4 regions of the Parageobacillus sp. KH3-4 genome follow, and region 2 is predicted to be linked to each of the others. Evidence: predicted binding sites of a transcription regulator. Region 2 holds the regulator's gene; each other region holds the start of a gene.

What was found. The regulator Rex, encoded in region 2, represses fermentation and respiration genes when NADH is low (regulators of the CRP and FNR family bind a similar motif). The targets are predictions, from matches to a motif close to TTGTGAAATATTTCACAA.
Region 1: MWM02_RS10450 (hemerythrin domain-containing protein) is a predicted target of Rex. The motif match lies at 2,550-2,567, and genes of this name have one in related genera.
Region 3: MWM02_RS16520 (L-lactate dehydrogenase) is a predicted target of Rex. The motif match lies at 2,302-2,319, and genes of this name have one in related genera.
Region 4: pflB (formate C-acetyltransferase) is a predicted target of Rex. The motif match lies at 2,494-2,511, and genes of this name have one in related genera.

What each region holds. Positions count from the first base shown of each region.
Region 1 is NZ_AP025627.1:2,026,196-2,030,447, forward strand. It holds gene narH (nitrate reductase subunit beta) at 1-547, shown strand, start outside; gene narJ (nitrate reductase molybdenum cofactor assembly chaperone) at 567-1,115, shown strand; gene narI (respiratory nitrate reductase subunit gamma) at 1,119-1,823, shown strand; gene MWM02_RS10450 (hemerythrin domain-containing protein) at 1,956-2,492, opposite strand; gene MWM02_RS10455 (uroporphyrinogen-III synthase) at 3,062-3,868, opposite strand; gene MWM02_RS10460 (hypothetical protein) at 3,986-4,231, opposite strand.
Region 2 is NZ_AP025627.1:3,562,160-3,566,411, reverse strand. It holds gene MWM02_RS18080 (ABC-F family ATP-binding cassette domain-containing protein) at 1-963, opposite strand, end outside; gene moaC (cyclic pyranopterin monophosphate synthase MoaC) at 1,082-1,603, shown strand; gene MWM02_RS18070 (redox-sensing transcriptional repressor Rex) at 1,593-2,231, shown strand; gene tatA (twin-arginine translocase TatA/TatE family subunit) at 2,247-2,402, shown strand; gene tatC (twin-arginine translocase subunit TatC) at 2,423-3,169, shown strand; gene MWM02_RS18055 (YdiK family protein) at 3,182-3,367, opposite strand; gene MWM02_RS18050 (CPBP family intramembrane glutamic endopeptidase) at 3,364-4,104, opposite strand.
Region 3 is NZ_AP025627.1:3,256,983-3,261,234, forward strand. It holds gene MWM02_RS16515 (L-lactate permease) at 1-1,267, opposite strand, end outside; gene MWM02_RS16520 (L-lactate dehydrogenase) at 1,304-2,266, opposite strand; gene MWM02_RS16525 (ABC transporter permease) at 2,541-3,326, opposite strand; gene MWM02_RS16530 (ABC transporter permease) at 3,330-4,121, opposite strand; gene MWM02_RS16535 (ABC transporter ATP-binding protein) at 4,114-4,252, opposite strand, start outside.
Region 4 is NZ_AP025627.1:3,756,088-3,760,339, forward strand. It holds gene MWM02_RS19025 (TrmH family RNA methyltransferase) at 93-806, opposite strand; gene MWM02_RS19030 (amino acid permease) at 1,004-2,395, shown strand; gene pflB (formate C-acetyltransferase) at 2,629-4,252, shown strand, end outside.

The DNA of each region.
Region 1 (4,252 bases), 1.5 Mb from region 2:
AAAAGAAGAAGGCATTCCAGATGAATGGATTGAAGCGGCACAGCGTTCGCCGATTTATAAAATGATTGTCGACTGGAAAATCGCGCTTCCGCTTCATCCAGAATACCGGACATTGCCAATGGTATGGTACATTCCGCCACTAAGCCCGATCATGAATCTGTTTGAAGGAAAAGGAAGCAAAGCGAATGCGGAAGATATTTTCCCGGCGATTGATGAAATGCGCATCCCAATCGAATATTTGGCGAACTTGCTGACAGCCGGCGATGAGACCCATATCCGCATCACGTTGAAAAAAATGGCGGCGATGCGCTCTTATATGCGCGCAAAGCAAACGAACAAGCAACCGGATATCCGCATGATTGAAGAACTCGGGTTAAGCGAGCAAGACATCGAAGACATGTATCGCTTGCTCGCGATCGCCAAATACCATGACCGTTTCGTCGTTCCTTCCTCCCACCGCGAAGAAGTTGCGGAATTATATGCGGAACAAGGAAGCTGCGGCTTGTCATTCGCCGGCGGCCCCGGCGCATGCGGCACGCTTTCTTAATGCGGGAGGGGATTGGACGATGAATCGAGAACAAATGAAAGCAGTATTTTTATGTACATCCTATTTATTATCATATCCCGATGATGAATGGGCAGACTTGTTGAACGATTGCCTGGAAATGATCAACACAGTACAAAATGAGACGATCAACGATAAAATCACCACTTTTATCCATGAAATCCAGGCCGTCCCTGCCCGACAGCGCATGGAACAATATGTCGAAACGTTCGATTTCGGCAAAAAAACAAATTTGTACGTTACCTACATGAATACTGGTGAACAGCGTGAGCGGGGAATGGAACTTTTGCAGCTGAAACAGCGCTATAAAGCGGCTGGATTTGATACAACCGAGCAGGAACTCCCAGATTATTTGCCGCTTATGCTTGAGTTTGCCGCCTATGCGGAACAACAATATGTTGTTCCGCTCTTTGAAACATATGCGGACAATATCGATGAAATTCGAAAACATCTTGCTGCCAATGGAAGTCCTTACACCGCCATTTTCGACGCCATTTTTCTAGCACTCGAAGAACTCGGCGTAAAGCCAATTGCGAAAGGAAGTGTGTAACCTGTGCTCAGACAATTTCTTTGGGTGATTTTACCTTATATTTCCTTAACCATTTTTATCAGCGGGCATATTTGGCGTTACCAATACGATCAATTCGGCTGGACATCAAAATCGAGTGAAGTATTGGAAAAAAAACAGCTACGCCTCGGCAGCCTTCTCTTTCATTGGGGAATACTGTTTGTCTTTGTAGGGCATGTCATGGGAATTTTAATTCCTGAACCAGTTTACCAAACACTTGGCATATCGGAAGAAACATACCATCTTATTGCTCTTGCCGGCGGCATTCCGGCAGGACTGCTCGCTTTCATCGGGCTTATCATCCTCATTCGCCGGCGCATAACAGTAAAACGCGTGCGGGCAACAAGCAGCCGCGGCGACTGGATCGCTCTCTTCTTCCTTGCGGTTGTCATCCTAACCGGCCTTTCTTCTACGCTGTTCAATATCGATTCGAACGGCTTTGATTACCGGGCAACAATCGGGCCATGGTTTCGCAGCATCCTAGCGCTCCGGCCAAATCCAGCCTATATGGAGCAAGTCCCAATCATATTTCAAATTCATGTGATTGCGGCGTTAGGCATTTTCGCCGTTTGGCCGTTTACACGGCTCGTACATGTGTTTAGCTTTCCGCTTCGCTACTTGCGCCGAAGCTATGTCGTGTACCGCAAACGCATGCCAAAACAAGCGAAGCAGACGTATAACATTCATTGATCGCAACATGTCCGAATCCCCTTTCACATATAATTCCGAATCTCCCGCCTCTTTTCTTACAGAGGCGAGAGATTTTTTGCGTGTATGTAAAACGGGATGTACCTGTTATCAAGGAGACATCCCGTTTTTTTCTCATATTTGGTTTATTTTTTCCGCCAATTCTTCTTTTTCTTCGGCGGACAGCAGGCGTTCAGCCATCGGAAACAACACATTTTCTTCTTTCATAAAGTGTTCCGCTAAAATATGATAAGCGTCGATCACCACATTGGCGAGCGCCGCCGCACTGTCGCGGTCGACCGTTGCCGGAAGCTCCGCGGTTTCCGCTAAAAAGGAAGCAAGCCGCTGCTTCGCCTGATCATGTTCATACTCCATGACGGCAATCGGGCCGGATGTTCTTCCGATATATTGCGCCATCATTGGAAACAGCACACCTTCTTCCCGCTCGGAGTGCGGATCTAGTTCATTCACAAATGCCTGTACACTTTCCCGCAACGCAAGCAACCGTTCCCGCCAATTTTGCTCTTCCTTGTCGCCGACGATTGCTTGTGCCCGTTCCAACAGGCGCTGTTTTTGTTCACGCAACGGTCCGTGTTCCTGTTTTAAACGCTGCAAACCTGCGCATAGCTTCACTTCTTCCTGTCCACCCATATGGCAGCAAAATGAATGCATCTTCCATCCCTCCTATTGTTTCTTTGCCATGATTGTACCTTGTTTTTCGCAAATACGTTGTGAGCGATATCACACCATTCGCAAATAAAAACATCACGCAAAAGAGTCTCCTGCGTGATCGTTCCGCGCTTTTATCAATAAGAACGTCGTGCTTCGCTTTCCGAACGCGCCATTCACACTCTACCTCTTGCTCTAATCTAGTAAAAGATCGCGGCTTTCCTCTTTTAGTAAATGCTTCGTTTTTCCCATATATTTCAACCTTTCGCTTAAACGGAATGCGGCGATTTTTCTCTTTCGTATCATATGTAATCTTCGTTTTTCCGCGTTGAATAGGACATTTGCGAGCCGGTGTTTATATCTCCCTTCATTGTCATACTCAATAAGCATTAATTTATTGGTTGTGCAGGGCGGCTCCGGTGACGAGCCCATTTCGATGTCCGTGCCGCCCGCCGGCGCCTGTGACCATCATAAAATGCTTACGTATAATAAAAAACGCTTAAGGAATCGTGTCCTTAAGCGCTGTCTATGTGAAAGCGGTCATGTTATACATAGTCTGGAAATAAAATGTTTTATTTCTGCAACTGGCGTTCGAAATATTGCGATAACGTCACAATCATTGCCCCCATCCTCTCCAGTTCCGGGGCAACAACGCGGGCAATCCCTTCCTCTTGGAGCGCTTCCGCCGTTACTTTTCCGACCGCACACGCGATCACATCTTCATTCAATGCTCTCCGGAACAATTCAATATCCTTTTGTTCTTTTACAAATGAAAATAAAAAGCGAACTTGGATTGCCGCCGTAAAACAAACGGCATCCACTTCCCGATGAACGACTTCCTCATACAGCTTTTCGAGCACTTCCCTATCCGGAGCGACATGGCGGTATGGAAGCAGTTCCGTATATGCTGCGCCGTTTTCTGCAAGGAATTTTTTTAATGTCGGAGCCGTATCTCCATGCAATTGGACAACCACTTTCTTTTCCGCAAAGGAATACTCCTTGAGCGAGCGAATCAGTCCTTTAGTTGTGCCATCGTCGCTAACAGCTACGGGAGAAATATCTATCTTTTTTAACGCCGCAACCGTTTTGTATCCACGAGCCGCTACGTTCGCTTGTTGGATCGTTTTCACCCATTCCTCTTTTATCCCGCCTCGTTCTGCCGCCTGAAGCAATGTTTCCACTCCTACACCGGTTGTAAAAATAAGCCAGTCCGGGTGCATCGCGATCACAGCGCGAATTTCGTCTTCCAGTTCTCCTTCTTTAGAAAATACCGTTCCTTGCGCTGGACGCACAAGCGCAATTCCTCCTTGTTTCTCAATAAGTGTCGTCATTTCCTCCAATTTTCTTGATGCACATAAGACGATACGCTTTCCACGCATGTTTCATCCCCCTCTACCAATTGCGAATACTTTCATTGTAAAATACTACCTTGCCGCTATGCAATATATATAAAAACGAGCGGCCTCCTTATTAAAAAAGGCCGCTCGCTTCATCACTTAATGCATATGTACTACCTGTTCTTTCCTTATATCAAACGACCCGTAAATACGAGTCGGTTCAATGGAAATGACGTGATCTAAGCAGATATTGATAAGCTTCATTTTCCGGTTATACACAAACAATTTACGGGCATCTTTATATAATTTGACAGGCAGAAACGTAGCTTCCCCGCGATCTGTTTTAATTTTTACCGGTTGTTTTTCCGCGATCCAAACAATTAACTGCTTATCCAGCTCCGCCATAATAGGAAAATCCCCCTTTCA
Region 2 (4,252 bases):
GAAAGAAAAGGAAGCAGATTTTTCATCACCTATCGGCTTTTCTATTATTTTCATTTTTTCCAACTGCTTTCGCCGGCTTTGGGCGCGTCTCGTTGTAGAGGCACGGGCAATATTACGTTGAATAAAGTCTTGAAGCTTTGCGATTTCTTCTTGCTGTTTTTCGTACAGTTTTCGCTCCCGTTCGTATTCGGCCGCTTTTTGTTCTAAGTAACGGCTATAATTTCCCGTGTACCGTTTCAATGTGGTACGCGATAGCTCGTATACTTGGGTGGCGACTTTATCGAGAAAGTAACGGTCGTGGGATACGACGAGAATGGCGCCAGGATATGTTTGCAAATATTGTTCGAGCCATGTTAATGTCTCGAGATCTAAATGGTTTGTCGGTTCGTCCAAAATAAGCAAATCCGGCTTCATTAAAAGCAATTTTCCAAGCGCCAGCCGAGTCCGCTGCCCGCCGCTTAATGATTGAACAGGAGTTGTCATATAATCATATTGCGAAAATTGTAAACCGTGCAACACCGAGCGGATATTGGCTTCGTATTGATAGCCGCCTTGTTCTTTATAGTGCTCTTGTAATGCATCGTAATCTTTTAACAGCTTTTCGTAGCGAGAAGAATCGGCGAGCAAGTCAGGATCACCCATTTGCCGCTCCATCTCGCGCAATTGAGTTTCCATTGCTTTCAGCGGAGCGAATACCGTCATCATTTCTTCCCAAATCGATAAAGAGGAGTGCAGCCCGCTATCTTGCGCGAGATATCCGATCGATACTTCCTTCGGTTTGATGATTTCCCCGCTGTCGTAAGACATTTCGCCGGCGATAATTTTTAATAATGTCGATTTTCCCGCCCCGTTTCTTCCGACGAGAGCAATTCGGTCTTTTGATTGTATTTCTAATTTTATATTCGATAAAATAAGGTCAGCACCGAAATATTTTGTCAATTGATTGACTTGTAAGATAATCATTGTCGTTCACCTCTCGTTTAACAATAATAGTGTAGCGTAACTTGTTTTCTTATCGCAATAAAACGATAAAAGACAGATGACGAAAAATAGTGTATAGTTTTAATTGGAGGAGATTACATTGACAACATTTACGCATTTTAATGAGCAAGGTCGCGCAAAAATGGTCGATATTACAGAAAAGGAAGACACAGTTCGTGTAGCAGTGGCGCGGACGAGCGTGACCGTCAATAAAGAAATTTACGAAAAAATGACGAACCACGCTATTGAAAAAGGGGATGTGCTTGCTGTTGCGCAAATAGCTGGCGTTATGGCGGCAAAAAAGACGCCGGATTTAATTCCGATGTGCCATCCTCTTATGTTAAAAGGAGTCGACATCCAGTTTGCTTGGCATGTCGAGGAAGAAAAAGCGTTATATGAGCTGGTGATTACCGTAACAGTCAAAACGAAAGGAAGTACAGGAGTAGAGATGGAAGCGCTAACGGCTGCTTCTGTTTGTGCACTGACGGTTTATGATATGTGTAAGGCGTTAGATAAAGGAATGGTCATTGGTCCAACCTATTTAGTGGAAAAAAAAGGTGGGAAATCAGGCCATTATCAACGAGAAAAAAGTCATGCTGGGGGATTTGTGAATGAGCAATGAACAACCAAAAATTCCGCAAGCAACTGCAAAACGTTTGCCATTGTATTACCGCTTTTTAAAAAATTTACATGCTTCAGGAAAACAACGGGTTTCTTCCGCGGAGTTGAGTGAGGCAGTGAAGGTCGACTCTGCGACAATTCGCCGCGATTTTTCTTATTTCGGTGCGCTTGGCAAAAAAGGATACGGATATAATGTCAATTATTTATTGTCTTTTTTTCGCAAGACGCTTGATCAAGATGAGATTACCGAAGTGGCGCTATTCGGCGTTGGAAACTTAGGGACGGCGTTTTTAAATTATAATTTTTCGAAAAACAACAACACAAAAATTGTGATGGCATTTGACGTAGATGAAAAGAAAATAGGGAAAGAAGTTGGCGGTGTGCCTGTATATCATTTGGACGAGCTGGAAACCCGTCTTCACGAGGGCATTCCTGTCGCGATTTTGACTGTTCCGGCCCACGTAGCGCAATGGATTACCGATCGTCTTGTTCAAAAAGGAATTAAAGGAATTTTAAACTTTACGCCAGCCCGTTTGAACGTGCCGAAGCATATTCGCGTCCACCATATTGATTTGGCGGTTGAACTGCAATCGCTAGTCTATTTCTTGAAAAATTATCCAGCCGAATAAAGGAGAGAATGAAAAGTGAAATATTTGTTAATTGTGCTTGTTATTTTATTATTGTTTGGAACAAAAAAACTCCCGGAGTTGGGCAAGTCGCTCGGCCAATCGCTGCGTGAGTTTAAAGATGCGACAAAAGGGCTGGCGGATGAGGATGAAAAAAAACAAGATCAATTATGATTTGTTAGGATGATTGAAATATGGACGATAAAGAAATGTCGGTGTATGAACACCTAGGAGAATTGCGAAAACGGCTTATTATCGTTGTTGTGTTTTTTATCATCGCGCTTGTCGCCAGCTTTTTTTTCGTGGAGCCCGTCATTTTGTATTTGCAGCAGACGGATGAAGCGAAAGAATTGACGATGAACGCCTTTCGTCTGACAGACCCGATAAAAATTTATTTTCAATTTGCGTTTGTCATTGCGTTTATTCTGACCGCCCCGGTTCTCCTTTATCAAATTTGGGCGTTTGTCAGTCCCGGGCTGTATGAAAAAGAACGAAGAGTTACGTTAAGTTACATCCCGATTTCGATTTTTCTCTTTTTAGCCGGCGTTAGCTTTGCGTATTTCGTCCTATTTCCTTTTGTTGTTCGCTTTATGAAAAATTTGGCAGAACGTCTTGGCATTCATCAAGTTATCGGTGTTAATGAATATTTTCAATTTTTACTTCATCTTGTCTTACCGTTTGGGATCGTATTTCAGCTACCGGTCGTTGTGATGTTTTTAACAAGGCTTGGCTTGATTACACCGATGTTGTTAGTGAAGGTGCGCAAATATGCATATTTAGCCTTATTGATTTTGGCGGCGGTTATTACGCCGCCGGACGTGCTGTCACAAGTCATTGTCATGATTCCGCTTTCGATTTTATATGAAATTAGCATTTGGATTTCGAAAATGGCTTATCGAAAAGTGTTATTGGCGCAGAAGGAACAAGAAAACCTCCCGTGATGCGCGGGAGGTTTATTTTTTAAAGTAGAGCACCAATAAGCGAATTGCGGTGCCAAAATCGAGCGTAGCCAGTATTGCAAGAACGATCGTGAAAAAATTCCAAATGGTTTCATCGGCGCTTTGAATCGACAAGTAAGTAAATAGTATGCCCATAAGGAAATAGAAAAGCGCGAATTGCAATGGTGACCCTTTCATCATACTAAAAGCCTCCAAATAATGAATTGTATATGTTCTGTTTGCCGCATCATTTTTTCAATATCATCGGCAAATATCGTCTGTACGAATACGACGAACGTATTCATGGTGACATGGGCAAAAATCGGAACGAAAATGCGTTTTGTCTTCGCGTAGAGAAACGCGAAAGTGAATCCCATTGTCGCATACAATAGCAGATGTTCAAGTTCCATATGGACGATGGCAAATAAAAGCGAACTAACTAGCGCGGAAATGAAAAAGTTATATTTTTGATATAGCGTTCCGAAAATAATTTTGCGGAAAATAATTTCTTCTAAAATTGGCCCAATGATGGAAGTGACAACCATCAATAATGGTGTGACCTGAATGATATCGACAATTCGTTTTGTATTTTCTGAACCAGGCTCGATACCGAGCAAGCGCCATTCAATATTGGCGGCAATGCTTTGAGCGAACAACGACAAAAAGAAGCCGCCGACAGCCCACATCCATGCTGTTGATAACGGAACACCATAACGGGTGTGCCGCTGTTTTATATCCTCGCGCAAGAAAAAGAGGATGAGGAGAAAAGCAATGGAAAAGCTGATCACTGCCCAATAGCCAGAGGCGATCTCCGCCGCGACAAAGTCATTTTTTGCATGTTTTCCGACACCGAGAAAATGCAACAACGGGACTCCTACGAGACCTGATAGCTGCATGATGACGTACGTAATAATGACATACCAATAGCGCCGTTTCAACGAAACTTACCCCTTTACTGATAAAATAATGATACTTTCCGTATTGTAGCATATCTTTTATAAAAAATGACAAAAAAGAATCGACTGTTGTTGTTTAGATTTTGTGGAAATATGAAATAATTTAAGGGGAAGAAACGAGAAAAAACAT
Region 3 (4,252 bases), 310 kb from region 2:
AGGATAAACCTGCATAGTTCGCTAAATTGGCAAATCCCATGATCAAACAAATGGTCAATACAGGAATATATAGCTCTTTACATGTTTCTTTTAAACTTTGCATTCCCTCAGCGAACGTCATGTTTCTACTGAACATCACTGTCAACAGCGCCGCTAATAAAATCGCCGTGCCTGTGGCTGACACAAGATCTAGCTTAAATATTGCATCTAATGCAGTCTGTGCCGGCGCCACCGGAGGAGTTTTTACGACTTCGCCATGCAAAAATGGTACTTTAAACAAAAGCGTCGTTTGATGAAGCGCTCCTCCCTCAGCAAACAGAGCTTTAAAACCAGGCAGACTCCATATAATAACGATTACCGTTAAAATATAAAACGGAGACCAAGCACTAATGATTTCTTTCAAGCTGTATTTCGATTTCTCTGCAACTTCTTCATCTTGGTGAATTCGATATATATGCGACGGCTGCCATTTTCTTAAGAAAATAGTTAGTGCCCCCATACTGACAAGCGCTGCTAAAATATTGGCCAATTCAGGCCCAAGCACAATGATGGTAAATGCTTGTACAATGGTATAACTTCCGCTTACCACTAAAAGAGCGGGCAACGTCTCTTTAATCCCTTTCCATTTATCCAAAATAAACACTAATAAGAATGGAATGAGAAACGTAATAAACGGCAAAATCCAAGCGAGTGTACGGGATAATTCAATCGGAGTTAAATCTCCCATTTGCGCTCCGACAATCACCGGAATTCCAATCGCACCAAACGCGCCAGATGCAGCATTGGCAATTAAGCAAAGAGCAGCGGCTTTTAATGGATGAAATCCTAGTTCAGCAAGTAAAGCGGCAGAAATAGCAATCGGAACGCCAAATCCTGCAGCCCCTTCTAAAAAAGCGTTAAAGCTAAAACCAATGAGCAACAGTTGAAGCCGCTGATCCTCCGAAATGTTTGCAATACTCCCGCGGATAATATCAAATTTCCCCGTTTTCACAGCAATCTTATATAGCCAGACAGCCATGATCACAATATAGCCTATCGGCCATAAACCGTTCGCGATTCCATAGATGGAAGCAGCGATCGCCTTTGAAATCGGCATATGAAAAAACAACACAGCTGTCACTAACCCAAAACAAAGAGTGAGAAAAGCAGCTTTTACTCCCTTCATCTTAAACAACGTTAAACATAATAAAAACAAAATAATGGGGAGCGCTGCAATGAATGCAGAAAGATATGCGTTATGAAAAGGATCATAATGTTGTATCCACATGATGATTTCACCTTGTTGTTATTCGAAGTCAGTATTTTATAACTTGGCTTCTTCAAAATAACGGGAAAGAATGTCTTTTAATACAGTGACGCTATGATGAAATTGCTGTTGTTCTGTTTCATTTAGCTTCAATTCCATTACCTCGCGGATACCGCTTCGGTTAATAACAGCAGGCACACCGATATAAACGTTTTGTTCACCATATTGCCCGTCTAGATGAGCAGAAACGGTTAAGATGGCATTTTCATTGTGCAAAATAGCACGCGTAATGCGGACTAGCCCCATTGCAATGCCGTAATACGTTGCACCTTTTTTCTCAATGATTTGATATGCCGCATCACGAACATTAACAAAGATATTGTCTAAATCCTCTTTTCTATAGTTATCGTTCTGCGCCAATATTTGCTCAACTGGAATGCTTCCAATTTCCGCATGGCTCCAAACAGGCAACTCTGTATCCCCATGCTCTCCAATAATATACGCATGTACATTAGTTGGAGCCACTTGAAAGTATTCGCTTAGCAAAAAGCGGAATCTTGCTGTATCAAGAATCGTTCCTGAGCCGATCACCCGTTCTTTCGGTAATCCGCTAAATTTCCAAGTAGCATATGTTAAAATATCTACCGGATTCGTTGCAACAAGAAAAATGCCATCAAACCCTGATTTCATAACAGAATCGACAATTGTTTTAAAGATATTGATGTTTTTGTCAACAAGATCCAATCTAGTTTCTCCTGGCTTTTGGTTTGCCCCTGCGCAAATCACCACTAAATCAGCATCTTGGCAATCTTGATAATCTCCGTGCCATATATTCATCGGCTTCGGCGCAAATACTTTTCCGTGATTTAAGTCCATCACATCGCCTTTCGCCTTTTCTTTATTGACATCAATCAGCACTAATTCATCGGCTATTCCTTGATTCACAAGGGCAAATGCATAGCTGGACCCAACAAATCCCGTTCCTATAACTGCCACTCGGTTCACGCCTTGTTGTTTCATCATCGTTGTCTGTCATCCTTTCTAAGAAAGTTAATTTGTGAATTTATTCACAATTATATTGTGCATTATTTCACATTTTTTATCAAGTATCAACTATAAGAGAAATTTGTCTTTTTTGTTAACGTTATATCACCACGCCCGATTCATCATCATATACAGCAAGTAATCCACAAAAAAAGGTCTGTCATTATATTCTCCGCGATACATACTACATATACTCATTTTGATAAAAAATAAGAGGGCGATCCTTACTTCCTTCCAGATCTCCCTCTTTTTAATTCCCCGCTCCGCGATATCGTTTAACTCCCGCATTCCACAAACACACAGCAACCGCAAAAAAGATAACACCCATAACCGGAGTCAAAAACGCATATCCGTGCCATTCTTTTTTGCCGAGAAAATACGAGGCCGGATACACGCCGACGAACGCAAACGGCAAAATCCACGTTAAAATATAGCGGACGACGCGATGATAAATATCAATCGGATAGCGCCCGTAGTTGCTGATGTTGTACATCATCGGCATGATCGATGTGCGAGCGTCGGACCAAAAGCTGATCGTCGCCAATGATACAAATACTCCCGCGTAAATAAGCGCTCCTCCTAGCACGAACAAAATAAGCAAAAAAATATCATACCAATGCAGCGAAAGATGCAAGCGCGCACCCGCATACACCATAATGATTATGCCGGTGACTCCGCCAAGAAGCGACTCCAACTCCATCCGCTCGAGAACGACTTGAAACAGGCTGTGCACCGGACGCGTCAACACGCGGTCCATTTCTCCGCGCACAATATAGCGCTCATTAAAATCCCAAATGTTAAAAAATGCTCCGAACACCGCATATGGCACTAAGAAAAAGCCGTAAATAAACAAAATTTCATCGCGCGTCCATCCGTGCAATAGCGGCGTATGCCCAAACACAACGAGAAGAAAAACAAGATTGGCGGCCTGTGACATCAAATCAGAAACAAACTCGACAAGCAAATCGGCGCGATATTGCAACTTTGTTTTCATGTATTGCGCCATATATTGAAAAAAGACCGATACGTAAAACACGACTCACCCTCCTTGAACGACAAGCTGCTTTTTCGCCGCTTTCCATAACAGCCGAATCGGGATGAGCAACAGTGCGCACCATATGAGTTGAAATAAAAGTCCGTCGATGATTGCTTGCCCCCGGAAGCTTTCTGTCACAATCATGCTTGGAATATAGCTGATCCCTTGAAACGGGAAGTATTTCATCACCGCTTGCGCCCAGTCCGGATAAAAGTTAATTGGTAAAATCAATCCGGAAAAAAGATCAATGACGAACCGTTTTGCCCGCAGCAAACCTTCGTTGTTGAGAGTAAAAAATGTCACAATTCCTGCAAGCAAATTCAATTCCGAGTTAATAATAAAACTAAAGGCAATCGACAATGTGAAAAACATCCATGTATGAACATCGGTTGGAAAACGAAGCGGCAAAAATAAAGCGACAAGGAACACTCCCGGAAGCGAAAGAAACAATAAGCGAAAAATTCCTTCCCCCAACCCTTGCATCGTTTTCATTCCGAGATAACTGTAAGGGCGGATGAGTTCGGTCGCCACTTTTCCTTCGCGAATCTCCATCGCGATTTCACGGTCGATATTATTGAAATAAAACGCCCGCGCCATCCACGAGATGGCGACATATGTCGTCATTTGCTCCATCGACATGCCTTGCATCGTCTGTTTTCCGCCGTAGATCGCCGACCAAAGAAAATAGTACGCCGCGATATTAATGGCGTAAATAAGAATGCCGGTGTAATAGTTTGTTCGGTACGCCAGCATCATTAAAAAACGGATGCGGATCATCTCAATGTATTTATCCATGCACCACACCTTCCTCGTAGATGTTGCGGATAATTTCTTCTGTAGAAATTTCGTTAATGTTCATATCTTGAATCGAATAGCGGGCGACAACGCGGCTGATCACTTCCGGCAACAGCGCGGAAGGTGCGTGT
Region 4 (4,252 bases), 190 kb from region 2:
TCAATAAATATTCATGATTATGACTAAAAAATGAAAATTAGCCAATAACAGCTCTTTCAAGAAAAATAAGCCTTCCCCATAACTAGGGAAGGCTAAAAAGAACGGCCGAGCCGCGCCTTCATCCGTTCGCGAGTGCGCGGATTCAACGTTTGCCACATCCATTTTTCGTATAGCTCCTTTTTCTCTTGAAATGATAAATAGTAGCGCTCGCCTGCCTGCCGGCGCGCCCGTTCGGTTACATCATACAGCGCCAGCGCCGCCGCTACCGATATATTAAAACTTTGGACAAACCCGTACATCGGAATCATAAACGTCGCATCGGCGACACGGATCGCCTCTTGCGACACGCCGCTATGCTCGTTGCCAAACAGAAGCGCCGTCGGTTGCGACACATCAATGTCGCAAAGGCGAATCGTTCCTTCGCCGAGATAGCTAGCGTAAACTCGATAGCCTTTTGCTTGTAAATCTTTAATCGCTGTTACAATATTCGATTGTTGCCGAAGCGTCAGCCATTTATCGGCATACCGCGTCACGAGCGGATTCGGCTGGAACGGTGCTCTCCCTGCCACTACATATACATCCTGTACGCCAAACGCTTCCGCTGTGCGCAATACGGCCGCTTGGTTATGCGGGTCATCGACCGCTTCCGTCAACACCGTAACATAGCGAGTCCGCTGTTGGAGTATGTCATACATTCGTTTTAACCGTTCCGGTAAAATCATTTCCCAAATAAGACGCATTTCTTCCGTTAACAATCCTTCTTTTTGCAGCTGTTCAATGAACGCTTTTGCTTCTCGCTCGTTCATTGCTATCACCTTCACTTTTCTATATTCCTGCTGTAGCCAGAACGAATCTCATTGTACAAAATTTCCGCCATGCAGGCAAAAGCAAATAATGTAAAAACATTAAATATTATTTCATTTCTGATATAGTATGTACTATTATAATTATGTAAACGCTTTTAATACATCATCCATTATTTTCATCAACAGGAGGAATGACGATGCAACCCCCCAAACATCAGCAACAACTACACCGCGGATTAGAGGAAAGACATATCTCTCTTATGTCTCTTGGCGCGGCGATTGGAGTCGGCTTATTTCTCGGCTCGGCCAATGCCATCAAACTAGCGGGACCAGCGATTTTGCTGGCATACGCGGTAAGCGGCGCGATTATGTTCTTTATTATGCGCGCGCTCGGGGAAATGGCCGTGGAAAACCCGGTGGCCGGTTCATTCAGCCGCTACGCACATGACTATTTAGGACCGCTTGCCGGTTATTTGACCGGTTGGAACTATTGGTTTTTATGGGTCGTTACTTGTATTGCGGAAATTACGGCCGTCGGCATTTATATGCAATTTTGGTTTCCGGATACGCCAAGATGGATGTGGGCGTTAGCTGCTTTAATCTTAATGACATTGATTAATTTCCTCGCCGTCAAAGCATACGGGGAATTAGAATTTTGGTTTGCCCTTATTAAAATTGTTACGATTGTATTTATGATTGTCGTCGGCTTTGGCATGATTTTGTTTGGAATCGGCAATGGCGGAATCCCCACCGGCATCAGCAACCTTTGGGAACATGGCGGCTTTTTCCCGAACGGCATTACCGGTGTATTAATGTCTTTGCAAATGGTGATGTTCGCCTACTTAGGAATTGAAATGCTTGGCGTTACGGCTGGAGAAGTGAAAAATCCGGAAAAATCGCTAACCAAGGCGGTCAATAGCGTATTTTGGCGCATTTTAATTTTCTATGTCGGCGCATTGTTTGTCATCATGTCCATTTACCCTTGGAACGAAATCGGTGAAAAAGGAAGCCCGTTTGTGTTGACGTTTGAAAAAATCGGCATTCACGCCGCGGCGGGAATCATCAACTTCGTTGTTTTAACGGCCGCTTTGTCTTCATGCAACAGCGGGATTTTCAGCACAAGCCGCATGCTCTTTAACTTGGCCGAACAAAAGGAAGCGCCGCCTTCCTTCGCTAAACTGACCAATCGCGGAATTCCAGGCGTCGCCCTTATCGTCACGGCGTTAGCAATGCTAGTCGGTGTGTATTTAAACTACGTTTCCGAAAAAGTTTTCCAATGGGTAACGAGCGTCGCCACATTTGGCGCAATTTGGACATGGGCGATTATTTTGCTTTCGCAATTGCGGTTCCGCAAACGCTTAAGCCCGGAAAAACGGCAACAATTAAAATATAAAATGCCGTTTTATCCTTACAGCTCATACATTGCTCTTGCCTTCCTTATCGGAGTGGCGGTTTTAATGGGCTACTTTAAAGATACACGAATCGCGCTTATCATCGGGCCAGCCTGGCTCATCTTGCTCGTTGCCGTCTATTATGTAAAAGGCATGCACAACCGTCATGCCCACGCTTCTGACAAAAAACAAGTTTAACGAAACAACCGCTCCATCCCTTTTATAGGGATGGAGATTTTTATTTTTTACATTCTTCTTCTCGATCTGTTACAGCTTTATTCATCATCCAATTCATATTGCTCAACATTTCACAAATTATTCAATAATAGATGGATCTAATAATCCAAAAATGTAGTATTGTATAGACGAAAACTGTTATATATATTTTTATCAATTTGTTATATTTACAGACGATTGGGAGGGGATCTGTTATGAAACAAGCTACTGCTGTATTAGACCCGTGGCGGAATTTTAAAGGGTCAAAATGGAAAAAAGCGATTGACGTCCGTGATTTTATTTTAAACAATGTAACCGTTTACTATGGGGATGAATCATTTCTAGAAGGACCTACAGAAGCAACGAAAAAACTATGGGAACAAGTGATGGAATTGTCGAAACAAGAGCGCGAAAAAGGCGGCGTTCTCGATATGGACACATCAATTGTTTCGACCATCACTTCCCACGGACCAGGTTATTTAAACAAAGACTTGGAAAAAATCGTAGGTTTTCAAACAGATAAGCCATTTAAGCGTGCATTAATGCCGTTCGGCGGCATTCGCATGGCGCAGCAATCATGCGAAGCGTACGGCTACAAAGTAAGCGACGAAGTGAAAAAAATCTTTACGGAATACCGAAAAACACACAACCAAGGTGTATTTGACGTTTACACCGACGAGATGAGATTAGCGCGCAAAGCAGGAATTATCACCGGTCTTCCAGATGCGTACGGACGCGGCCGCATTATTGGCGACTATCGTCGCGTCGCGTTATACGGTGTCGATCGTCTGATCGAAGAAAAACAAAAAGACTTGAAAAACACTGGCGCAAGAACGATGACGGAAGACATTATCCGCCTTCGCGAAGAAATTTCTGAGCAAATTCGCGCGTTAAATGAGTTAAAACAAATGGCGTTAAGCTATGGATATGATATTTCCAAGCCGGCACGAAACGCACACGAAGCATTCCAATGGCTCTATTTCGCTTATCTTGCCGCTATTAAAGAACAAAACGGCGCAGCGATGAGCTTAGGGCGCGTTTCCACCTTCTTGGATATTTATATCGAACGCGACTTTGCAGAAGGTACATTAACGGAAAAAGAAGCGCAAGAACTTGTCGACCATTTTGTGATGAAATTGCGCCTTGTCAAATTTGCAAGAACGCCGGAATATAACGAACTGTTTAGCGGAGACCCGACATGGGTGACAGAATCGATCGGCGGCATTGCCATTGATGGTCGTCCGCTAGTAACGAAAAACTCGTTCCGCTTCCTTCATACGTTAGATAACTTAGGACCTGCGCCTGAACCAAACTTAACCGTACTTTGGTCGAAACAATTGCCGGAAGCGTTCAAAGAATATTGTGCAAAAATGTCGATAAAAACAAGTTCGATTCAATATGAAAACGACGACTTAATGCGCGTTGAATTTGGCGATGACTACGGAATTGCCTGCTGCGTATCGGCGATGCGAATCGGCAAACAAATGCAATTTTTCGGAGCGCGCGCCAACCTCGCAAAAGCATTGTTATATGCGATTAACGGCGGCGTCGATGAAAAATTAAAAATTCAAGTTGGCCCTGAATTTGCGCCAATCACCTCCGAATATTTAGATTATGACGAAGTGATGCATAAATTCGATCAAGTGCTTGAATGGCTTGCCGAACTTTATATTAACACACTTAATGTCATCCATTACATGCACGACAAATATTGTTATGAACGCATTGAAATGGCGCTTCACGATACTCACGTTTTACGCACAATGGCCACTGGTATTGCCGGGTTATCGGTTGTCGTCGATTCGTTAAGTGCGATCAAATACGCAAAAGTCAAGCCGA